3 regions of the Peribacillus sp. RS7 genome follow, and region 2 is predicted to be linked to each of the others. Evidence: riboswitches for the same ligand, from Rfam matches in the RefSeq annotation. Region 2 holds a riboswitch; each other region holds the start of a gene.
The links. Region 2 has a riboswitch for thiamine pyrophosphate ahead of tenA (thiaminase II). Riboswitches for the same ligand answer to the same signal wherever they lie in the genome.

Region 1 (7,969 bases), 880 kb from region 2:
TGACTGGAGCAGGTGAGAAGGCATTTTGTGTAGGTGGGGATCAAAAAGAAAAGGGAGAAGAAGGAGGATATGATCATTCGGGTGGTTTAGGTGGTGGAATGGGACTGGAAATCGAAACGCTGCACCAAACGATCCGCAACATTCCTAAGCCGGTCATTGCAGCGGTTAATGGGTTTGCCATCGGAGGCGGACATGTCCTTCATGTCATTTGTGATCTAACAATTGCATCTGACACGGCAAAATTCGGCCAGAGCGGGCCAAAGGTCGGTAGTTATGATGCAGGTTTTGGTTCAGCTTATTTAGCACGAATTGTCGGAGAAAAGAAAGCAAGGGAAATCTGGTATTTGTGTGAACAATATTCTGCACAAGAAGCAAAGGAAATGGGACTTGTGAACAAAATCGTTGCCCCAGAACAACTGCACGAGGCAGCAGAAGAATGGGCAAGAAAGATCCTTGATAAGAGTCCTACTGCGCTAAAAATGCTTAAATATTCCTTTAATGCAGATAGTGCAAACATTCAAGGGATTTCTCAGCTATCGATGGGCAGTTTAGCGATGTTTTACAATACACAAGAATCGGAAGAAGGAAAAAATGCCTTCCTGGAAAAGAGGCCTGTAGATTTTAAAAAATTCAGAGGTTGATGAGGGGGATGGAAACTGGTGAAATTGGAGACGATTTTGACTCAGGAATATGTGGGGAAATATCAAGGCGTTTGGCCAAACCGAACGATCTTGGATTATTTGAATGATGCTATAGTAAAGCATCCAGATAAGATAGCGATTATCGATAAAAAAAGTAGTTTTACTTACAAGCAGCTTGGTAAGTTGGTCGATCGAATCGCTTTGGGTCTCTTGCATATAGGATTGGGTAAAGGGGATGTTGTCTCTTTTCAACTGCCTAACTGGAATGAATTTATAATCTTACACTATGCTGTTACAAGAATCGGTGCCATTAGCAATCCCTTGATACCGATTTATCGAGATAGGGAAATTGGCTATATGGTTGGGATGGCAGAATCAAAAATGATTGTTGTACCAGATTATTTCCGTGGGTTTTATTACCCTGACATGATTGAGAGACTAAGCCATCAATGGCCATCAATGAAACATATATATGTGATTGGGGACAAGGCGCCGAAGGGGATGAAACTGTTCTCCTCACTATTTGAGGAACCTTGGGAAGACCGGATGGATTCATCCATTTTGGATGAAATCACACATGACCCCAATGATGTGACTGAAGTTATCTTTACCTCGGGAACCACTGGAAGTCCAAAAGGAGTAATGCATACACATAATACTCTTTGTATATCAACGGATTATTGGATTGACCACTTACATTTAACCTCCGATGACGTTCTTTTCATGGCGTCAACGTTCGCTCATCAAACAGGTTTTGGTTATGGAGTTAGGCTCCCTACTCATATTGGAGGTACGGGAGTCTATCAAGACATTTGGAATCCGAGAGAGTTTATTGAATGGGTTGAGAAGGAAAAGATAACGTTTACGGCGGGAGCTACTCCTTTTCTCCAAGATACGATTCAAATGGAAGGGATAGAAAGTTATGACCTCAATTCGCTACGAGTCTTCGTAGCTCTAGGTGCCCCGATTCCCAGGCATTTAGTAAAGGAAGCCGTGGAAAAAGTACCGTTCAAGATATTGTCAGGATGGGGACAAACGGAAGATGGCTTGGTAACCTTGACGAGACTTGAGGATCTAGAAGAAAAACTGACGAATACCGACGGAATTCCCTTTCCGGGGATGGAGCTAAAAGTAGTGGATCTTGATGGGGAGATCTGTGCTCCGAATATAGAAGGTTCTTTATTAGTAAGGGGTCCGGCTCTTTTTGTCGGCTATTTTAAACGGATCGATGATACTTTAGCTGAGTATAGTGACGGATGGTTCAATACCGGTGATCGAGCATTTATTGATGAAGATGGATATATCCGGATTTCTGGAAGAAACAAAGACATAATCATACGTGGCGGCGAAAATATTCCAGTAGCTTATGTAGAAAATGTATTGTATGAACACCCGGATATTTCTAGCGCTCAGGTTATCGCTGTTCCAGATTCTCGTCTTCAGGAAAAAGCATGTGCATGTATCAGCATGAAAATGGGAAAGAGCCCGATTACGATGGATTCCATGCAGGAATTTCTCTCGGAAAAGGGTTTGGCCAAACAATATTGGCCTGAATTTCTTGAAATAATGGATGACTTTCCTCGTACGGCAAGCGGAAAAATCCAGAAATTCCGGCTCCGGGAAATGATAAATGAAAAGATAATAGACAATATATAAGCAGCTTAAATAAATCCATATTGACTAAATGGTGAAAGTGGAGGGGAATATGATGAATAAAAGAATGGCATTTATCACAGGTGCCGGGAGCGGAATTGGCAGAGAGATTGCAAAAAAATTGGCTTCTCGCAATTTTAACATCATCGTGGCTGATTTAAATCTTAAAAATGCAGAGGAAACGGTTTCTATAATCGAAAAGTCGGGTTTTGAAGCCAGAGCGGTCCATTGTGATGTAACGAAATTAGAAAGTGTTAAAAAAGCCGTTGAAGAATCAGTGAACCATTATCAAAGAATAGATATATTGGTTAATAATGCAGGCTGGGATAAGGTGGAACCTTTTTTAAAAAGTGATCCCAGCACATGGAAAAGGATTATCGATATTAATTTACTTGGGCAGATCCATACTTGCAAGGAAATTTTACCTCTTATGATTGAAAATGGTTACGGCAAGGTAGTAAATATTGCATCAGATGCAGCTAGGGTCGGATCAAGTGGAGAGGCAGTTTATTCGGCTGCTAAGGGAGGGGTGATTGCCTTCACAAAAACGATAGCAAGAGAAATGGCACGTCACAAACTCAACATCAATTGTGTTGCACCAGGCCCTGCTGATACTCCTCTATTTCAAGAAATAGGCTCTTATAATGTTGGTATAGCAAGCGCCTTGGAAAAAGCTATTCCATTCCGTCGGCTAGCTCAACCCGAGGACATTGCTGGTGCTGTTGCCTATTTCGTTTCGGAAGATGCAGGGTATATTACGGGGCAAACTCTTTCCGTAAATGGTGGATTAACAATGGTTTAATTGATCGTGGTTAGGTGGGTATGCAAGATTGAAAGGCTAGTAATCCTAAAGCAATATAGCTTGAAAACTTTTTCTAATCGTTTGACAATTGGATTTATCGTGTTAATATAAAGGCAAATGAATTATATATACAATTTGTACCACTAGGGGTGCTTTATAGGTGAAATTTGGTTTTACCTGAGAAGCTGAGATTAAAGTATGACTTTAAGACCCTTAGAACCTGATCTGGTTTATACCAGCGTAGGGAAGTGGGGTCTGGGACAATACGTTTCTGTATTATTTCAAGTACAACCACTTTCTTTACGTTAAAGAAAGTGGTTTTTTATTTGCAAAAAAGAGGTGATTAAAGGTTTTTATCCCGTATCATTCATTGAATAATAGAATTTGGAGGTAATGGACATGAAGTTTTCAGAGGAGATCCGCCAGGAAGTTGATCATATTTGGGAAGCTAGTTTTAATCACCCGTTTGTTGCAGGAATTGGAGATGGCACATTGCCATTAGAGTGTTTTCGTTTTTATGTTATGCAAGATGCCTATTATTTATCTCATTTTGCTAGAGTTCAAGCTTTAGGAGCAGTAAAGGCAACAGACTTACATACAACAAGCAGGCTTGCCGGCCACGCACAAGGAACATATGAAGCGGAGTTGAAGCTTCATGAAAATTTTTCTGAGAGATTAGGCATCACAAAAGAAGAAAGGGAAAATTTCAAACCCGCCCCGACTGCTTATGCTTATACTTCCCATATGTATCGTGCGGCTTATTCTGGACATTTAGGGGATGTTATTGCAGCTATCTTGCCATGTTACTGGCTGTATTATGAAATTGGCGAAAAGCTGCAAGGGTGTGAACCGGAAGAGCCGATTTATCAAGAATGGATAGCGGCTTACGGAGGAGAGTGGTTCCGCTCTTTGGTGGAAGAACAAATTGCGAGGCTTGATGAGATTGCTGAAAAAGTAACAGATGAAGATAAGGAAAGAATGAAGGAACATTTTATCCTTAGCAGCCAATATGAATACTCATTTTGGGAAATGGCTTATCGCTTAGAGACATGGCCTGCTCATAAGGAAATACTGGAAGTATAAAGGAGAATGAAACATGAAAAAAGGATTGAAATTAACGGATATATTAGTCACTATCGTGATTGCCGTAGCATTTGGAATCGTTTATATCCTTTGGGGTTCGATATATTATTCCGTTAAACCATTAGGATTACATCTAGATCAACTTATTTATGGAATGTGGTTTATAGCTGGCCCCGTTGCCTTTTTGATTTTACGGAAACCGGGTGTAGCACTTCTGGCAGAGATAGCTGCAGCTTCCGGTGAATTCTTTCTGGGTTCACCATGGGGGCTGACCGTACTCTTATATGGGGTGGTCCAAGGTTTGTTCGCTGAACTGCTGTTCATGGCGTTCAGATATAAAAAATTCAATATGTCGGTGGCCGTTTTAGCTGCGGTGGCTTCCTGCCTGGGATCAGTCATCATGGATTTTGCATACGGGGAAATAGGTGCGCTCTCTCTTTGGAATCTATCGTTATTCATGATTGCGAGGTTCTTGGGTTCCATATTCTTTGCAGGTGTAACAGCTTATTATCTAGTTAAAGTCCTGGAAGCAACAGGAGTAACTAATCTTGTTCGTCCAGTTTCAAGTAAAGATTATGCAGAACTGGACCAAAAGTAGAGGTTGATGGCCATGGAACGAATCGTTCATGTTGAGAAGTTAAGAATGAAATTTCCAGGTGATGAGTCATTGATTTTCAAGGACTTATCCGTCTCATTTGATAAAGGTGAAAAAGTTCTATTGTTGGGACCATCAGGATGTGGTAAGTCGACTCTTTTGCAAGTATTAAGCGGATTGATTCCGAATTCCATCGAAGTTCCGATGAAGGCAGAAGAATTGAAGTGTCCTTCTTCATGGGGATATGTTTTTCAAGACCCTGATAGTCAGTTTTGCATGCCATTTGCTGATGAGGAAATTGCCTTCGTCCTTGAGAATCTTTCCGTCCCTAAAAAAGAAATGAAAGAGAAGATCCAAAAACATATCCGTGAGGTAGGATTGAATCTAGACGATATCCATACAAGTATTGATACATTATCAGGCGGGATGAAACAGCGTCTGGCCATTGCTTCGGTATTGGCCCTTGAACCGGAAGTGATATTTTTAGATGAACCAACCGCCATGCTCGATCCGGAAGGAACAAAAGAAATCTGGGACTTGTTGAAGGGAGTCGGACGAGACAAGACGGTTATTATCGTGGAACATAAAATTGATCATGTTTTAGAATTCATCGAACGAATCGTGCTTTTTAATGATGACGGTCAAATCATAGCTGATGGTCCAAAAGATACCATTCTTTCCCTATATAAAAATGAAATGAAAGAACATGGAATTTGGTTCCCAGGTGTTTGGGATGAGTATGTACATGACCATGAGCTCATTCGTGAAAACCCATTTAGTGTGGGGGCCCCCCTTATTCATGTGCAAGGTTTTAGCGGATTCCGGAAAAAGGAAGCGAAAATCAAGGTTGAGGAGCTGCAGGTCCATTCAGGGGAATGGATTGTAATCAGTGGAGAAAATGGCGCGGGGAAGAGTACTCTTTTACATGCACTGATGCAGTTCATAAAAACGAGTGGTCAGTATGAATTAATGGGGTCCCCTATTAGAAGGGTGAAAAATCTAACGGATCATATGACGTTTGTTTTTCAAAATCCTGAGTTTCAGTTCGTTGCAAATTCTGTATATGAAGAAATTGCTTATTCATTGAGAATTGAAAAAAGGCCGCAACAAGAAATCGAGGAGAGAGTCCAATCATTACTTGGAGTGTTCCGCCTTGAGGCACATCGGGATAAACATCCGTTTCAATTATCAATGGGTCAAAAGCGTCGCTTAAGTGTAGCTGCCTCAATCGTAATAGACAAAAAAATCATTCTCCTGGATGAGCCAACCTTTGGCCAAGATTCGAAAAATACCTTTGCATTACTGGAATGGTTTGAGGAATACCGAAGGCGCGGAACAACAGTGATCATGGTAACTCATGACGATCATATTTCAAACAACTTTGCAACCAGGATCTGGACGGTTAAAGACGGATACGTAATAAGTGATGAAAACATCACGCAATCAGGATTTTTGGAGACAAAAGTTAAAAGGAGTGTCATGTAGATGAATGTTACAAATGCAGAAACATGGCTCCATAAGGTTAATCCAAGCCTTAAACTTTGTGTATTGCTCGTGTTATGCATCGTGGCGCTATTCATTCATGACCTGAATTACATGATGAATATTACCATTGGCGTTTTACTTTTATTTTTGTTTTTTACCGGGCATTCGATAAAACGCATCTTACTTTTGTCGATCCCTTTTTGTTTCATTTTTATATCCACCTCTTCCGCAATGATATTATTCGGGCAAGGTGAAACGGTTTGGTTTGAGTGGGGTCTCATATCGATTTCGGAAGAAAGTTTCATGAGGGGATTACTGGTAGGCTTTCGATCATTGCTTTTCGCGGCACTAGGTTTAACTTTTTCCTTAACGACGAGACCAGTGAACTTGTTTTATTCCTTAATGCAGCAAGTAAAGCTTAAACCGAAATATGCCTATAGTTTCATGGCGGCATTAAGGCTCATCCCCATCATGATGGAGGAATTTCAAACGATACGAAACGCGATGAAGGTACGTGGTTTCAAAAGGGGAAAAGGGATTAGATCGGTATATTTTAAAATGAAAGCTTATTCCATCCCGTTGTTATCCGGAAGCATCAGACGTGCTCACCGAATCGCGGTTGCGATGGAGGCCAAGCGATTTACAGACACCCGGGATCGAACATACTATTATGAATTTGGGTTTTCAAGAAAAGACCATGGATTCATTATGTATTTTTTCATCCTGCTGTTGGCTGGGTTTTATCTATCGATTCAATTCCCGTTACTATCTTTGATTTTATGAGATTGCAACTTTACTAGTTAGGGGTTCTTAGTATGAATGCACTTGAATTGCATATTATTTCTACTGGGAAACAGCCAATTGAAAAGTTCGTAGAAATCGCTTCTAGGATTCAGGAACATGTTGATTTCTTCTATCTAAGGGAAAAGCACATGAATGCATCAGAACTCTATCGGGCAGTGACCCTATTGCATGATAATAATATTCCGCTGTCTAAGATCATCATAAATGATCGGGTGGATGTAGCCTGGGTACACAAAGTATTTGGTGTGCAATTGGCTTTTCATAGTTTAGATGCAGGAGTCGTAAAAGGAGCATTTCCAGGGATGAGTGTTGGCTGTTCGATCCATTCCATGGATGAAGCGAAAGCCGCTTTCCGTAACGGGGCCGATTACGCGATCTATGGACATGTTTTTGAAACAAATTCAAAACGCGGCCTACCTCCTAAGGGAGTGGAGGAACTTCATGCAATCACAAGAAATGTCAATCTTCCGATTATTGCGATAGGCGGAATAACTCCTTCCAATTGCCAAGTTGTAAAGGATGCGGGCGCACACGGAATTGCGGTCATGTCAGGTGTGCTTGAAGCTGAAAACCCGGTTAGAGCCGTTAAAGAATATTCGAAGTCTTTAGGAAAGGAGACATAAAATGAATTCCATATATGATGCAATCATTGTTGGGGGAGGAGTAATTGGTGGATCCATTGCTTTTCAATTAGCCAAACGAGGTAAAAAGGTCCTTTTATTGGAAAAAGATAGAATTGCCAGTAAAGCATCCAGTGCTGCAGCCGGGATGTTAGGAGCACAAGCCGAATTAGATGCTGATAACCCGCTTTTTAGTTTGGCAAGCCGAAGCAGGGGGATGTTTCCTGCACTGTCGGAAGAATTAAAGGACTTAAGTGGAATTGACATCGAATTAGTGAATAAGGGT
Region 2 (7,969 bases):
AGCGCATGATCAATTTTCCAACTTCGGTCGAACCTGTAAATGCAATTTTATTTACTTGAGGATGGTCGACAAGTGCTTGTCCAGCGGTTTCACCAAAACCGGGAACGATATTGACGACCCCATCAGGGAAACCGGCTTCAGCCAATAATTCAGCCAGGTAAAGCGCGGAAAGCGGTGTTTGCTCAGCAGGCTTTAATATGACCGTACAACCTGTAGCAAGTGCCGCTCCCAGTTTCCACATTGCCATAAGAAGCGGAAAGTTCCATGGGATGATTTGGCCGACAACACCAACAGCCTCATGTTTTGTGTAGTTAAAGTAATTTCCGCTTACCGGAATGGTCTGTCCAACAATCTTGGTGGACCAGCCAGCAAAATATCTCATATGTTCTATAGCTAAAGGAATGTCGGCATTGGTAGTTTCACTGATTGGTTTTCCATTATCCAACGTTTCCAATTGAGCAAGTTCAGTTTTATTTTCTTCCATTAAATCGGCAAGTTTATACATAAGCCTACTGCGTGCAGCCGCGCTCATCCTTGACCAAGGACCTTCATCGAATGCTTTGCGTGCAGCTTTGACGGCTAAGTCGATATCTTCTTTATCAGCTTCATAAACATCGGCAAGTTTTTGTCCTGTAGCAGGATTAGGAGTGGAGAAGGTTTTTTTTGATGCACTTTCCACAAACTGACCATTAATATAGAGCTTTTTTGGTCCTGTTAAAAATTTTTGTAGCTTTCCACTTACTTCTAACGTTAGATTTGTCATAATTACCCTCCTGAATAAAATGATTAACTTGGGCAAAACATGATGACTTATTGATAACGCTATGATTTATGCCAATTTTTATGATAAATGAAAAAAAGGGAATATTCAATCTATAACATTCGACAGAATATCCAAGATTTCTTTATCATTTTAAAAATGAAGTGTTTTTTTGTCATGACATGTGTAATTACTATAGCAAAAATGAAAGTTAATAGTTAAAATGAATAAGGATAAAATAACTAGAAGGTCTAAAGTTCATCAGGAGGAATATATGGGAAATAATGCGAAAACGATATCGCAGCGTAGATTACTTGGTGTTGCGGGTCTTGGATGGATGTTCGATGCACTTGATGTCGGTATGCTTTCTTTCATTATTGTTGCTTTGAAACAAGAATGGAACTTAACCAGTGAACAGGTTGGCTGGATTGGGAGCATAAACTCTATAGGGATGGCTGTTGGAGCCGTTTTCTTTGGTGCAATGGCTGACAAGGTCGGACGGAAGAATGTCTTTATCATTACTTTATTATTGTTTTCAATTGCAAGTGGCGTGTCTGCAGCAGTCAGTACACTCAGCTTGTTCTTGATATTGCGATTTTTGATTGGAATGGGACTCGGAGGAGAACTTCCTGTTGCCTCGACATTGGTCTCTGAAAGTGTTGAAGCTAGTAAAAGGGGAAGGGTGGTCGTTCTTCTTGAAAGTTTTTGGGCGGTTGGCTGGATATTGGCAGCACTCATTTCCTATTTCATCATTCCTGCTTATGGTTGGCGGGTTGCATTGTTATTGAGCGCCGTTCCCGCTTTATATGCACTGTATCTGCGCTTGAAACTGCCGGATTCACCGAAGTATACGGAACTTGAAAAAAAGCAGAGACCATCTGTATTAAGCAATATGAAAAGTGTCTGGAAAAAGGAATACTCCCGCCAGACCCTTGTGCTGTGGATTCTGTGGTTTTCCGTGGTCTTTTCTTATTATGGGATGTTTTTATGGCTGCCAAGTGTGATGGTCCTAAAAGGATTCAGTATGATTCAAAGTTTTGAATATGTTTTGATCATGACACTTGCACAGCTTCCAGGCTATTTTTCAGCTGCATGGCTGATAGAGAAGATGGGACGTAAGTTCGTTTTGATCACATACTTAATCGGAACGGCCATCAGTGCCTTTTTCTTTGGATCGGCAGAGGGGTTGGCACCACTGATAGTTTCTGGAATGTTCCTATCTTTCTTCAACCTAGGGGCATGGGGTGCGCTTTATGCGTATACACCTGAGCAGTATCCAACTGCAGTTCGTGGCACAGGTGCTGGTTTAGCTGCTGGCATCGGCAGGATTGGCGGTGTCCTGGGTCCATTGCTTGTAGGGTATTTAGTTGCTGCCGATACTCCGATTTCAACGATTTTCACCATATTTACAATTGCTATTCTAGTGGGGGCCGTTGCTGTAGCTTTTGGGAAGGAAACTAAGAATACCGTTTTGACATAAACAAAAGGGAGGGGACTGAATTCAGTCCCCTCATTTCGTCATTTAAATTCTTTTATTATTTTTAAGAGGAATTCGGAGGCAGTCTTCGGACTATCAGCATTCATGATGGCTGAAACGACTGCCGTACCGGATAGCCCGCTATCAGAAAGAGAGGATATGTTATCGGCAGTTATACCCCCGATGGCAACGGCTGGAATCGAAACGCTGCGGCAAATTTCCTCCAGATCTTCAATTGCCATTAGCGTTGCATCTTGTTTGGTCTTCGTAGGGAAAACGGAACCGACTCCGATATAATCTGCTCCATTTCGTTCGGCTTCGATTGCTTCTTCAAGAGTGGAGACTGATACCCCGATAATCATATCGTCAGGAACCATTTGTTTGATGACAGGCAGTGGAAGGTCATCTTGCCCAATATGAATTCCGTCAGCTGCAACAGCAAGTGCTATATCTACCCGGTCGTTAATGATAAGGGGAATGGACAGCTCGTTCAATAACTGTTTTAATGCAGAAGCTTTTTTATAAAAGGAAAGGGAGGAATTGTTTTTTTCTCTAAGTTGTACGATCGAGACTCCTCCTGAAACCGATTCTGTAATGATTTTGGTCAAAACTTCTATTGCTATGGACTCTTCCGTAACTAAGTATAAACTTAAATCAATTTTGGATTTCTTCATTTATTTTCACCTCATGCATCCAGGTTTCCTTATTCATTCTTGATATGGCATCGATTAATCTCACACGAAACGTGCCTGTTCCTTCATCTTCTTGAAGTTTTGCAGCAGCCAGTTCCCCTGAAATGCTCATGGTAGAGATACCGGCAACTGCAGCAGCATAGAAATCGTCCGTGACTCCGGAAAAGGTACCGATAAGAGCAGTGGCCATGCATCCGGTACCTGTAACATTTGTTAAAAGGAGGTTCCCGTTGTCGATTATGGACGTATGTTTTCCATCACTAACAGCATCCTTCGCTCCGCTGACTACGACGACACTATTCAATTTATTTGCCGCTTGTGCAGCCAGCTCAGCATTGCTAATAGCAAGTTCCCCCGAATCCACCCCCCGTGTAACGATATCCCCACCCATCAATCGATGGATCTCACTCGCATTTCCGCGAATGATTTGGAAATTAACCTTACGTAGGAGTTCTGTGACTTGCTCTGTCCGATAGGCGGTGGCACCTACTCCCACCGGGTCCAAAATGACCGGGATATCCAGGGCATTTGCCGTCTTACCGGCAATCTCCATTGCTTCCAAAGCTTTATCATCAATCGTACCGAAATTAAGGACCAATGCATCGGCTAATTTGACCATATCCGCCACTTCTCTTGGGCTCGATGTCATAACAGGCGAACCACCGATGGCAAGGGTGGCATTTGCACAGTCGTTGACCGTAACAAAGTTGGTGATTTGGTGAACGAGTGGTTTTCTTTCTCTTACCTTCACGAATAAATCGGCTGCAGAAACCTTCATATTAATTCACTCCGTTCTTTTTTTGAAAATGAATGAAAATGATGGACAGGTCCATGACCCTTACCGATTGAAAAGCTATTACGAATGGCTTCAGAAATATAGGTCTTGGCCTGTTCGATCGACTCCAGCAATGTCAGTCCATTTGCCAGGTTGGATGTAATGGCGGATGACAGGGTACAGCCTGTACCATGTGTGTTTTTTGTATGAATGCGTTCTCCCTTTATCCAGTGGAAGTCAGTCCCATCATAAAAGAGATCATTTGGATTTCCCGCTGCATGGCCCCCTTTAAGTAAAACGGCTTTAGGGCCCAGTTCTTGTATGGATATGCATGCCCTGTAAAAATCTTGTTTCGTTCGAATCGACAAGCCAGTAAGAACTTCCGCTTCTGGTACATTTGGGGTTGCAAGTGTTGCAAGCGGAAGCAATTCCGTTTTTAAGGCAGAGACGGCTTTTTCGTCCAGCAAATGGTGGCCGCTTTTGGAAATCATGACAGGATCAAGGATAACGATGTCAGGTAAGAATGTTTTAAGGGACGCAGCAACTGTTTCCACTATTTCTTTAGATCCAAGCATACCTATTTTTACTGCATTGACACGAATATCTTCAAAGATGGCTGCAATTTGATCAGAAATGATAGCTGTATCGATGGCCTGAATTGAACGCACTTCCATTGTATTTTGTGCGGTTACGGCTGTGATTGCTGACATTCCAAAGACCCCATGTGCAGAAAATGTTTTTAAATCCGCTTGTATTCCAGCACCGCCCCCTGAATCAGAGCCTGCGATGGTTAATGCTGTTTTCATAAAAAAACCCCTTCATATAATTATTTTTTAGAAGTATTTTAAGTAATATGAAAGCTAAAATCGCACCTGCGAATGAACTAAGCATAAAAGCTGGTAAAAAACCAAAAAGAGCAGCTTTTTCTCCCAATAGGAGGATTGCAAGTGGATAACAGGCTAGGGACCCGAAAATCCCGGTCCCGATCACTTCCCCTAAACAAGCGAATTTTAAGCTTTGTGTTTTTCGATATACGACGGCAGCCAAAAGTGCACCGATCATGCTGCCAGGAAAGGCGAAAATTGAACCGGTACCAGACATGTTTCTAATGATGGAAACTAAAAAAGCTTGTGTTACCGCATAAGCAGGTCCCAATAATACGGCTGTCAGGACATTTGCCAGATGTTGAATAGGAAAGACTTTCGCAAATCCGGCAGGGATGAAAATAAATGAACTGGTTAAAGTCGTTATAGCCGTAATCATGGCGGTCAATGTCAATTTCTTGATTGGATTCATCATCATATCAACGACCTACAGTGGCCAATTCTGCTCATTTTGAACCATATCCCAGAATAAATATTCATATCGGGAAGTCACCAAAAAGTGCTTTTCTAATCTAAGTAGTTCCTTTTCGGGCATGCCTTCTGTTAATTCTTCCAACAAAGCAATCAGCCACTTGTGTGCTTCACCGAATTCAGGAGATGAATATGACCTTATCCAATCAGAGTAGCGATTGTTTTCCAATGCATCACCATTTTGTTCTTTCAATAGCAAACCGATCTCATAATAATCCCAAGCACATGGCAGGAGACATGCTATCAGGTCTGCCAAAGTGCCGTGCTGAGCTGCATTTAGCATGTAACCCGTATAGGCTAGAGTGGTTGGTGTGGGTTCTGTATCTTCCAATTCCTTGGAGCTGATTCCGAATTCCGCAGCATAATGCCGATGGATATTCATTTCAACTTGAAGGGTTTCATTTAAAATACTCGCAAACTTTGCCATGGTTTCGATATTATGAGCTTTGATGACACCTAAAGCAAAGAGCTTGGAATAATCCATGAGATAGATATAGTCCTGCTTCAGGTAATAGGCAAATTTCTTTTCAGGAAGTGTGCCGTTTCCAATTGCCTGGACAAAGGGATGTGAATGGTTCCTTTTCCAAATCTCTTTTGCCCGTCCATGAAGTCTATCACTGAATGTTTCTAATTTAGTATTCTCCATTGTTCATCCTCCTTTAAAATGGATCCCCCTGTTTACACCCAATAAAAAAAACCCGCTCCTGAATACGGAACGGGGTAGATGGATAAAGTCTGTAAATGGACGATATCATCCACTTCCCTCCGCCGGTATGAGCCGGTTCAGGTTCAAAGGGTCCGGAACTAATTCCATCTCAGTCTTAAAAAAGACTCCCCTAGTGGTGTGAATTGTATGTAATTACTGACATCATATCAGAAAGACAAGAAAATGCAACCCGTATTTGAAAGAGGTAATCCTTTATGGCACGGGAAAAAAGGGAGATCCAGGTAATTGACATTTGATGATTATTGAGATAAAATCATGTCTACATCAATTATATATTGAATTCTTATCCAGAGAGGTGGAGGGACTTGGCCCAAAGAAACCTCGGCAGCAGACCCATTTTGGGAACTGTGCTAAATCCAACAAGCATATGCTTGGAAGATAAGAAGAGCCGTACGGACACTGTCAGCCTCTTCTTGAATTAGAAGAGGCTTTTATTTTTGCGGAATAACGTTTAGTGACATAATAAAAAAGGTATATATAATTTGGTGAAAATCAAACCAGTTAATACAGTTTAGCTCAACTAGAAGCAGGCTCTATGATGACTAGGAAAGGAGCCATTTACATGGCGGAATTATTTAAGAGGATTGAACAGAGGAAGGCAAAGCTTATTGAAGAGTTATTGGCCAATGGAGTATACAAAACCTCTGATGAAAGGCACCTTTACGATGCCCCGTTAAAAGTACTTGAAGATGAATATAAGATTGTTATAAATAGACCTAATAACGAGTCTCCTTCGGAATGGATGACATAGTAAGCGATAGACTATATTTTGGGTTCTTGGGATAGGGATATGAAGTAAGCATTCGCAATGTATCACACTTGTGGATGCTTTTTTTATTTAAGTTTATATAGTGGATGTCACAAAATATACATAATTAGAGACTGAAATAGGCTTTTTGTCACATTTAACCTATGAAATAACACATTTAATTTCTGTAAAATAGTTGATTTTAACTACGAGTTTCATTATGATGAAAGTGTAAAAATATTGAAAAATTAGGAGGTGTTTATATGATTTGCCGGAAGGTAACTATAGAAAAAGTAGAAGAAAAGAGAGAGGAAATGATCAAATTGGCAGCAATTTATGGTTTTACAAGTCTTCTAACTGTTCAAGCAAGTCAAGAATTGGATGCGCTGTTAAATGCGTTGACAAATAAAAGAGAATCTGAATATTTTTCCCTCCAGAAAGTATATAGGTATTTTTAAATTCACCATTTCGTCCTCGTTTAATCAGAGAAAAAAGCTACTACACAAGGCAATAGCTTTTAAATAAATATATTTAAATATCGACACGTTTACCAAGAATGATCAAATCCCGTTCAATGCCATCCAGCTCGGCAACTTGAGGTAAATGTGCCCATTTTTCAAACCCGAATTTGGAAAAGAGCTTCAGGCTTGGGGCATTGTGGGCAAAAATGAAACCTAATAGAGTCTTCACCCCTAATTTTGGGCTCACTTCAATTGCCTTTTGAATCGAAATTTGTCCGATTCCTTTTCCCCGGAAATAATCATCAATATAAATGCTGATTTCAGCCGTGGAATTATAGGCCGGCCTCCCATAGAACGATTGAAAGCTCATCCATCCAGCAGTGTCCCCTTCTATAGTAATGATAAATAGCGGTCGACTTTCTGAATCATGTTCCTCAAACCATTTAACCCTCGATTGTACGGATACAGGTTCCGTATCTGCCGTGACCATTCTTGAAGCAATTGTCGAATTATATATTTCAACGATCCTGGGTAAGTCCGATAGTTCTGCCTCTCTAAACTCTATGTGCTCTTCCATGATTTAAACTCCTATCTATTTTCTATCTCCAGAATAAAGGGTATCGCCGCTTTTTTATTAAGGGACGGTGAATGAAACCCAATCCATTGAAAGTTTTATACTATCATACACTCTTTTCTCTTTATCTGACAATTCATTTTATATGTTAGGACTACAGATTTTTGGGTATTTAAAAGATTAAATACTTCATTGTAAATAGACAAAAGGAGAAGCAAATGAAAAAAATAGCAGGTTTATTAATTATTGTACTAATAATTTGTTTCGCTGCATATAAATTTCAAGCCTCGGAAGCGAAAGATGTACAAAGGGTGATGGCTTTTGGAGATTCGTTAACCTATGGAAAAGGGGATAAGGACGGGGAAGGATATATAGACGGTCTGGAGGATGAATTGAATAA
Region 3 (7,969 bases), 2.7 Mb from region 2:
TTATTGATTCAAAAACAGATCCCGGAAAATTACTCAATGACTACAACTCGTCGTTTAATGATGCGGGTCGCCGATCAAATCCGTGAAAAAGAAGAAGCTATGGCACTGATAACAGGTGAAAGCCTTGGACAGGTTGCGAGCCAGACCATGAGCAGCATGTTTGCCATCAATGAGGTGACGAATACACCGATCCTGCGCCCGCTGATTACCATGGATAAAACGGAAATCATCAAAATTGCAAGAGAGCTTGATACTTTTGAAATATCCAATCTGCCGTACGAAGATTGTTGCACGGTCTTTACGCCGGCAAGCCCAAAAACGAAACCCAAACGTGAAAAAGTCAATTACTATGAGAGCTTCGTCGACTTTGAATCCTTGATTGAAAAAGCGGTCTCCGAAACAGAAATATTGACGGTTAAACCGGGTCAGACATTCGATGAGGAAGAAGCGATGGAAGACTTATTTTAATATCCTGTAATTACCAATAAAATAGTGCGAATGAAGCCATGTGTTTTAACACACTCTATAATCACAAGGAGGTGAAAAACACATGGCAAACAACAACAGCTCAAACGAATTATTGGTACCTGGAGTGGAACAAGCTCTAGAGCAAATGAAATATGAAATCGCTTCTGAATTCGGCGTACAACTTGGTGCCGACACAACATCTCGCGCTAACGGATCAGTTGGTGGAGAAATCACAAAACGCCTTGTTCAAATGGCTGAACAACAATTAGGCGGAGGATTCAAAAGATAATTTAATAAATATGGCTACAGAGAGCGGGTTCTTACACCCGCTCTCTTTATTTATTTGTAAAAATAAATGGATATATCAGAGAAGTATCTTGTATAATGAGTAGGTACTAAGAGTTCATAATTGGAGGGGAAGAAAATGAAGCGTGAAGATTTATTAGCTCCGGAACATTACAACTTAGTGAGTGAAATGGAACGTTATGCAAAAAATCCAGAAAAAGTTGCTGTACTTTGGGAGAACGAAACCGGAGATAAAAAACAACTTACATATGAGAATTTATTAAAGAGTGCAAATAAAATTGGAAATGCCTTCAAGAAAAAAGGACTGGGTAAAGGCGATACGGTCCTTATCATAATCCCTCGTTTGGTGGAAGCTTATCAAGTGTATTTAGCCGCATTGAAAATTGGCATGATTGTCATACCTTGTTCTGAAATGCTTCGTGCGAAGGACCTGCAGTATCGGGTCAACCACGGTGATGTAAAAGGAATTATCAGTTATCATGAATATACCCGAGAATTGAATGAAATAGAGGGAGCGGAAAGCCTCCTGAAATTTTCGATCGGAAAACGGATGGAAAATTGGCTGGATTTGAATGAGCTTGCCGATGATGAATCCGATCAGCTGCCGATGGCCGACACGAAGAGTGAGGATATGGCGTTCTTATCGTATACTTCCGGCACGACAGGCAATCCAAAAGGGGTCGTCCATACACACGGATGGGCATATGCTCATTTGAAAACGTCTGCTGCAAACTGGCTGGGCATCAGCGAAGGGGATGTGGTTTGGGCAACGGCAGGCCCAGGGTGGCAAAAGTGGATCTGGAGTCCTTTCCTGGCTGTTCTGGGAACGGGAGCGACCGGTCTTGCCTATCATGGGAAGTTCGAGGCGAAAAAATATCTTCAGTTGCTACAGGACTATAAAGTGAATGCGTTATGCTGCACACCAACCGAGTATCGATTGATGGCAAAGGTGAATAATCTTGATGACTATGATTTATCCCATCTTCATAGTGCTGTATCAGCGGGGGAACCTTTAAATCAAAAAGTGTACGAGGTCTTTAAAAACCATTTCCATATTGAAGTGCGCGATGGATATGGACAGACCGAAAATACCCTGTTGGTAGGTGTAATAAAAGGCATGGAAATTAAATTGGGCTCCATGGGCAAACCGACTCCGGGGAACCATGTGGAAATCATTGATGATTTTGGTAAACCCTGTGCTCCTGGCGTAGTGGGGGATATTGCCGTACATGTCGATACACCTGCTCTCTTTAAAGAGTATTTTAAAGATCCCGAGCGGACATCGAAGCAATTCCGTGGGGACTATTATATCACCGGCGATCAAGCGAAAAAGGACGAAGATGGTTATTTCTGGTTTGAGGGTCGTTCTGATGATATCATCATCAGCTCGGGATATACCATTGGACCGTTTGAAGTGGAAGATGCACTCGTTAAGCATCCATATGTGAAAGAGTGTGCCGTTATAGCAAGTCCTGATGAAATAAGGGGAAATGTGGTCAAGGCGTATGTCGTCTTGATGGAGGATATCGATCCGAACAGCCAAGACTTGATCAAGACGCTCCAATCGCATGTGAAAGAATTGACTGCTCCATATAAATATCCAAGGAAAATCGAATTTTTAGAAGAGCTGCCCAAAACGACATCGGGTAAAATCAAACGGGTCGATTTACGGAAAAGGGAAGAAGCACTCTTTAACAATTAAATGAACGCATTAACGTCAGCCCCCGGCTGGCGTTTTTTTAACAGGGGCTGCTTAAAATCATAAATATGGGAATTCGTGAATTGAGATGGTAAACTTACTGCATATCTGCATAGCAAGAATCATTTTATAAGGAGTGTAAAGCCGGAATGGGAACGTTATGGTTCAATGGATCTATTTATACGATGATTAAAGAAAAGGATCAAGTGGAGGCGCTCTATACTGAAAAGGGGGTAATTGTTGATACCGGAAGCATTGACTATTTAAAAAATGAATATGCCGGCAATATTTCCAGGGAAATCGACTTAAAAGGACAAACCATGCTGCCGGGTTTAGTGGATAGTCACCTACATTTGGTCGGGCATGGTGAAAGACTGCTTCGTCTTGACCTCTCCTTGATGGATAGCAGGGAAGCCATCATGGTTGCCTTGAAGGAAAAGTGTTCTAAGACTCCTGCTGGAAAGTGGATTGTCGCCGAGGGCTGGAATGAAAATGAATGGCCCAGTCCCGAATTGATATTACGGGATGAGCTTGACGCGATATCGACGGAACATCCCATCATATTGAAAAGGATCTGCCGTCATGCCTTGGTGGTCAATACCCGCGCCCTTTTGGAAGCGGGTATTAAAGAAGATATAAAAGAACCGTCTGGCGGGGTGATCTGCCGTTATCCTGATGGACGGCTAAATGGTTTATTTAAAGAAAGCCAGGCGCAGAACCTGATTTTAGACAGCCTTCCTGGCATTGACCAAGACTATATCGAAACCGCACTCACAGAGGCCATAGAAGACGCATATAGGCTAGGTTTGACTGGCGGGCATACGGAAGACCTCCATTACTATAATGGCTTCATGCCGACCTATCAGGCGTTTAAATCGGTAATCGAGGACAGGGAAATGGCTTTTCGCGCCAATTTACTCGTCCATCACGAAGCGTTTGAAGAAATGCTGGCAGCAGGCGGCCGCTATCAGGAAGGTACGCAATATATCAAATTCGATAGCATGAAGATTTTTACTGACGGCTCCTTAGGCGGACGCACAGCCCTGTTGAGCGAGCCTTATGTAGATCAACAGAATACGAATGGTGTCGCGATATTCACTGAAAATGAGCTTCAGGAATGGGTAGGAAAAGCAAGGGATGCCGGAATGCCGATTGCTGTCCATGCCATTGGCGATCTCGCTTTTGAATACGTCTTGAATGCACTTGAAGCCCTCCCCGTGAAGGAGGGACAGAGGGACCGGCTCATCCATGCGCAGATCGTCCGGCCGGAGCTGTTGGAGCGGGCAGCAAAGCTGCCGGTCATCTTTGATATCCAACCGGGTTTCGTCCCATCCGATTTTCCGTGGGTGGAAGAAAAGGTTCCGGCCAATCTATTGGAATCCTCCTATGCATGGAAGACCTATTTGAATTTGGGTATTATTTGTGCGGGCGGGTCAGATGCGCCCATTGAGCCATTAAATCCAATTTTGGGCATTCATGCAGCTGTCACAAGAACGAAAATAAACAGTGAGGACAGTACCGTATATGGCTTGGATGAAAGGCTTTCCGTTTACGAGGCCTTCGCACTTTATACAAAAGGGAGTGCTGCGGCAATCGGCCAGGAAAAACGCCGCGGTCAGATCATCAAAGGGTATGATGCCGATTTTACCGTGTTTAATCTGGATGTCTTTGCTGTTGCGCCGGATGATCTCCTAAAAGCTGAGGCGGTCATGACGGTCATCGATGACAGAATCATGTATGATAAAAACTAACGGTTGCAAAAAAAGGAATGGATATACAAAATAGTTAAATGGAATTCGATAAAGGAATGTAAATGGAAAGAAGGCAGGTTATGAAAGTGGATGAACAAAAAGAAGGGGCGATCTATGCAGCCCTTTCTTACATGATGTGGGGAGTCGTGCCGATTTACTGGAAGTTCCTTCAGGGAGTCGGTGCTACGGAAATTTTAGCTCAGAGGGTATTATGGTCTTTCGTTTTCATGCTGGTTTTATTGATGTTCATGAAAAAATGGCAAGCGTTTCTAGATTATGTAAAAATCATTATGCGAAATCCCAAACTCTTTGCAGCATTACTAACGGCGTCACTGCTCGTTACTGCTAATTGGGGTGTGTTCATCTGGGCCGTTAACTCAGGACGGATCCTCGACACGAGCCTTGGATATTATATCAATCCGCTAGTCAGTGTACTATTGGGAGTGATAGTCTTAAAAGAAAAATTGAGCGGGGCACAAATCTTATCGTTCCTGCTTGCAGGAATCGGAGTCTTGATCCTTGGCATTCATTTCGGTACGATCCCGTGGGTCTCTCTTGTTTTGGCCATGACCTTTGGATTATATGGTCTGGCAAAAAAAATGATCAAGGCCGAGTCGGCGATCGGGCTGACGCTAGAAACGATGATGGTAACGCCTCTGGCCCTGGGTTACCTGATATACTTGATGAACCAATCAGAAATGCAATTCTTTACAGCGGGAAGCACAAGCTTGCTGTTGGTGGGCGGTGGGATTGTCACGGCCTTGCCACTTTTATATTTTGCAAAAGGGGCGGAGAAGATCCCGTTATCGATGCTGGGCATTTTTCAGTATATTGCTCCGACCTTATCCTTATTGATCGGGGTATTCGTCTATCATGAAAGTTTTACCAAAGCACATCTTTTAGCGTTTTTATTCATATGGTCAGCCTTGGCGGTTTATACGCTATCCATTACGAAATGGGGTCAGGCAAGTGCCCGAAGGTTTAAAGGCAAAGGGAATATTGGTGCGTGAATAAGAAAAAATGCTTGGGAGATCTCTCCCAAGCATTTTTTTATGCCGGTATATAATAAAACGGTTTTACGGCATAGGGGAAATGCCAGGGTCATGAAAGGTAAATCTTCGGACCTATTTCAGAAACAATACAATTGGAAAGGCTGACAGGACTGTGAACGGGCATTGCACGAGGGGTGTTTTCCAGGAATTGGCTATAGAAGGAACTATCCAAGCTAATGATATGCGTTGTCAGGGATGCCGATATGGTGGCGTTCGGCTTTCTATTGCTATTTAATTCATCGATGATTCCCTGTGCAGTGGTAATCCCGATCCCGTGTCCATAAAAGAGGTTGTTCCCTAATAATATGGCATTTTCACCTTGCCATTCAGGAGTTTCCTCGTCGTGATCAGGGTTTTCGAAGTAAACGCAATCCCCTGGTAAATAATCCGTTCCTTGATGAATATTAAGAGCCATATTGCTTGGAGGGCGAAAGTCATATAGAAATAGGTTTGAAAAAAGATAGTCAAAATTCCTAGGGCCGATTAAATCCAAAATGGCCTTTAAAAAAGTGACGACTATCGCTGTACCGCATTCGAAGGCGTAAAGCCTTCCATTCAAGAAAATGTCCAGGAGTGCAGCATGAGGGGCAATCCCTGGCTGAAGGGTAAATGTGCCATCCTTTGAAACGCGCCAATATTGTTCATTGCTTGCCGATTCATCAAGTGTGGAAAATTCTGGACCACTTTTATCTAACGAAATGGCGGCATCGATGACTCGGTGCCTCAGTTGTATATCGAAATTAAGGTATCCGAAGTTCCGGTATTCAAAAGCGTTAGAATCTTCCGCCAGCAATTGGAGAATTTCAAGCGATGTATCAGATACTATACCTGGTTGGATTTGACTGACATCTAACCATTTGTGATTAATCTTTATCATGACCATATCCACCTTTTGCTTATGAAATGAAGGGTTTATAAAACCAGTACACAAAAAAGTCTACAGGTTATGCTCATTATATGAATGCATGCAAAGAAATGACCATTTGGAGCGTTTCAGGCATGAGGGCAACCGAGAATGATTGGTATGGCAAAAGGGATGATCATTTTGCTAACAATGATTATCATTCCAAAAAGATGTTTTGGTGGCTGTGCTAAACATTTAGAAGGAATACCTTTCCAATTAGGGAGAAGGAGCAAATTAGTATTCCCTTTTCTGAATGAATTGATATAATGAGAGAGAAAAGTTCATATGTGCGAGAAATGTAGGGGGGCCGGTAAAGCTGGCTGAGATTGCGTCCTTTAGATGCTGACTCTTTGAACCTGATCTGGATGATGCCAGCGGAGGGAACATATTATTACTGACTTTCTGTTTTGTATGTTAACGTCCGAATTCATCTTCGGGCGTTTTTTGTATTTTTATAGACCCTGGCGCCCCATTATGGTTCCGGCATATGGATCTTATATGATGTGTAGGAGGATAATAACTTGAATAAATTCTTACCACTGTTGACTTCGTTGTTCCTTTTGGCTGGATGCGGTGCAGGCGGAACTAATGAAAAAGAAGAAGCATCTAAAAATGAAGGCAATAAAGAATTAAAAAAGGTATCGGTCGTACTCGATTGGACACCGAATACAAACCATACAGGTTTGTATGTAGCCAAGGAAAAAGGATATTTTAAAGAACAAGGTCTGGATGTGGATATTATCATGCCAGGTGAAGCTGGAGCTGATAAGCTTGTCGCTTCAGGGAAATCCGAATTTGGCGTGGGCTACCAGGAGGGCATTACGCAGGCCCGCGTGCAAGGCGTCCCGATTGTTTCGGTAGCTGCTGTCATCCAGCACAATACCTCTGGATTTGCTTCACCTGAGGCAAAAAACATTAAAACACCCAAGGATTTTGAAGGGAAAACGTATGGTGGCTGGGGGTCTCCGGTTGAAAAGGCCATTATTGATTCACTAATGAAAGAAGAAAATGCGGATGTAAATAAAGTGGATATAGTGAATACAGGAGACACGGATTTTTTCACTTCGGTTAAAAGGGATATAGATTTTGCCTGGATATATTATGGGTGGACAGGTATTGAGGCAGAGTTGCGAAATGAAAAGCTTAATATGGTTTACTTAACCGAATACTCGGATAAGCTCGATTACTATACACCTGTTTTGACAACGAATGAAAAGATGATAAAAGAGGATCCCGAGACTGTTAAAGCATTCGTTAATGCAGCTTCGAAAGGGTACCAGTTTGCGATAAAGAACCCTGGTGATGCAGCAGACGTGCTAATTAAGTCTGCCCCGGATCTTGATGCAAAACTAGTGAAGAAAAGCCAGGAGTGGCTTGCAGCTAAGTATCAGGATGATGCTCCGCGTTGGGGTGAACAAAAGCTTGAAATTTGGAAGAATTACAGTGATTGGATGACGGAAAATAAGCTTCTTGAAGGTGATTTCAATCCTGAAAAAGCATTTACCAATGAATTTTTACCAAAATAGGAGGAAATACAATGGCCAATTCATTAATTAGTATACAAATTATTCCTAAAGGGGATGTCATCCCTTTGGTCGACGAAGCAATCAAGATCATTGATGAATCAGGTATCAAGTATGAAGTTCACCCGCTAGAAACGACAATGGAGGGTGAGCTTTCCGAACTTTTTGCCGTGATAGAAAAAATGAATGTAAGAATGATTGAATTAGGCTCGCCGAATGTCATATCCCAAGTGAAAATATTATATCAGCCGAGCGGAATTACGATG

Region 1: linked by a shared signal. The riboswitch ahead of tenA (thiaminase II) and the one ahead of tenA (thiaminase II) in region 2 are both predicted to bind thiamine pyrophosphate.
Region 3: linked by a shared signal. The riboswitch ahead of ACDZ29_RS02955 (ABC transporter substrate-binding protein) and the one ahead of tenA (thiaminase II) in region 2 are both predicted to bind thiamine pyrophosphate.

Annotation. Positions count from the first base shown of each region.
Region 1 is NZ_CP168135.1:4,367,667-4,375,635, forward strand. Features, by position in the region: gene menB (1,4-dihydroxy-2-naphthoyl-CoA synthase) at 1-641, shown strand, start outside; gene ACDZ29_RS21840 (AMP-binding protein) at 660-2,297, shown strand; gene ACDZ29_RS21845 (SDR family NAD(P)-dependent oxidoreductase) at 2,350-3,096, shown strand; TPP riboswitch at 3,232-3,360, shown strand; gene tenA (thiaminase II) at 3,496-4,179, shown strand; gene ACDZ29_RS21855 (ECF transporter S component) at 4,193-4,777, shown strand; gene ACDZ29_RS21860 (ABC transporter ATP-binding protein) at 4,790-6,259, shown strand; gene ACDZ29_RS21865 (energy-coupling factor transporter transmembrane component T family protein) at 6,260-7,042, shown strand; gene tenI (thiazole tautomerase TenI) at 7,075-7,686, shown strand; gene thiO (glycine oxidase ThiO) at 7,688-7,969, shown strand, end outside.
Region 2 is NZ_CP168135.1:3,489,070-3,497,038, forward strand. Features, by position in the region: gene ACDZ29_RS17530 (aldehyde dehydrogenase family protein) at 1-763, opposite strand, end outside; gene ACDZ29_RS17535 (MFS transporter) at 1,035-2,240, shown strand; gene thiE (thiamine phosphate synthase) at 2,279-2,911, opposite strand; gene thiM (hydroxyethylthiazole kinase) at 2,892-3,707, opposite strand; gene thiD (bifunctional hydroxymethylpyrimidine kinase/phosphomethylpyrimidine kinase) at 3,704-4,510, opposite strand; gene thiW (energy coupling factor transporter S component ThiW) at 4,479-5,000, opposite strand; gene tenA (thiaminase II) at 5,016-5,705, opposite strand; TPP riboswitch at 5,803-5,907, opposite strand; SAM riboswitch class I at 6,067-6,171, shown strand; gene ACDZ29_RS17565 (Fur-regulated basic protein FbpA) at 6,325-6,537, shown strand; gene ACDZ29_RS17570 (aspartyl-phosphate phosphatase Spo0E family protein) at 6,798-6,992, shown strand; gene ACDZ29_RS17575 (GNAT family N-acetyltransferase) at 7,066-7,572, opposite strand; gene ACDZ29_RS17580 (GDSL-type esterase/lipase family protein) at 7,788-7,969, shown strand, end outside.
Region 3 is NZ_CP168135.1:571,264-579,232, reverse strand. Features, by position in the region: gene thiI (tRNA uracil 4-sulfurtransferase ThiI) at 1-468, shown strand, start outside; gene ACDZ29_RS02980 (alpha/beta-type small acid-soluble spore protein) at 551-757, shown strand; gene mbcS (acyl-CoA synthetase MbcS) at 893-2,476, shown strand; gene ACDZ29_RS02970 (amidohydrolase) at 2,623-4,224, shown strand; gene rarD (EamA family transporter RarD) at 4,305-5,234, shown strand; gene ACDZ29_RS02960 (protein-glutamine gamma-glutamyltransferase) at 5,326-6,153, opposite strand; TPP riboswitch at 6,471-6,580, shown strand; gene ACDZ29_RS02955 (ABC transporter substrate-binding protein) at 6,702-7,706, shown strand; gene ACDZ29_RS02950 (thiamine-binding protein) at 7,718-7,969, shown strand, end outside.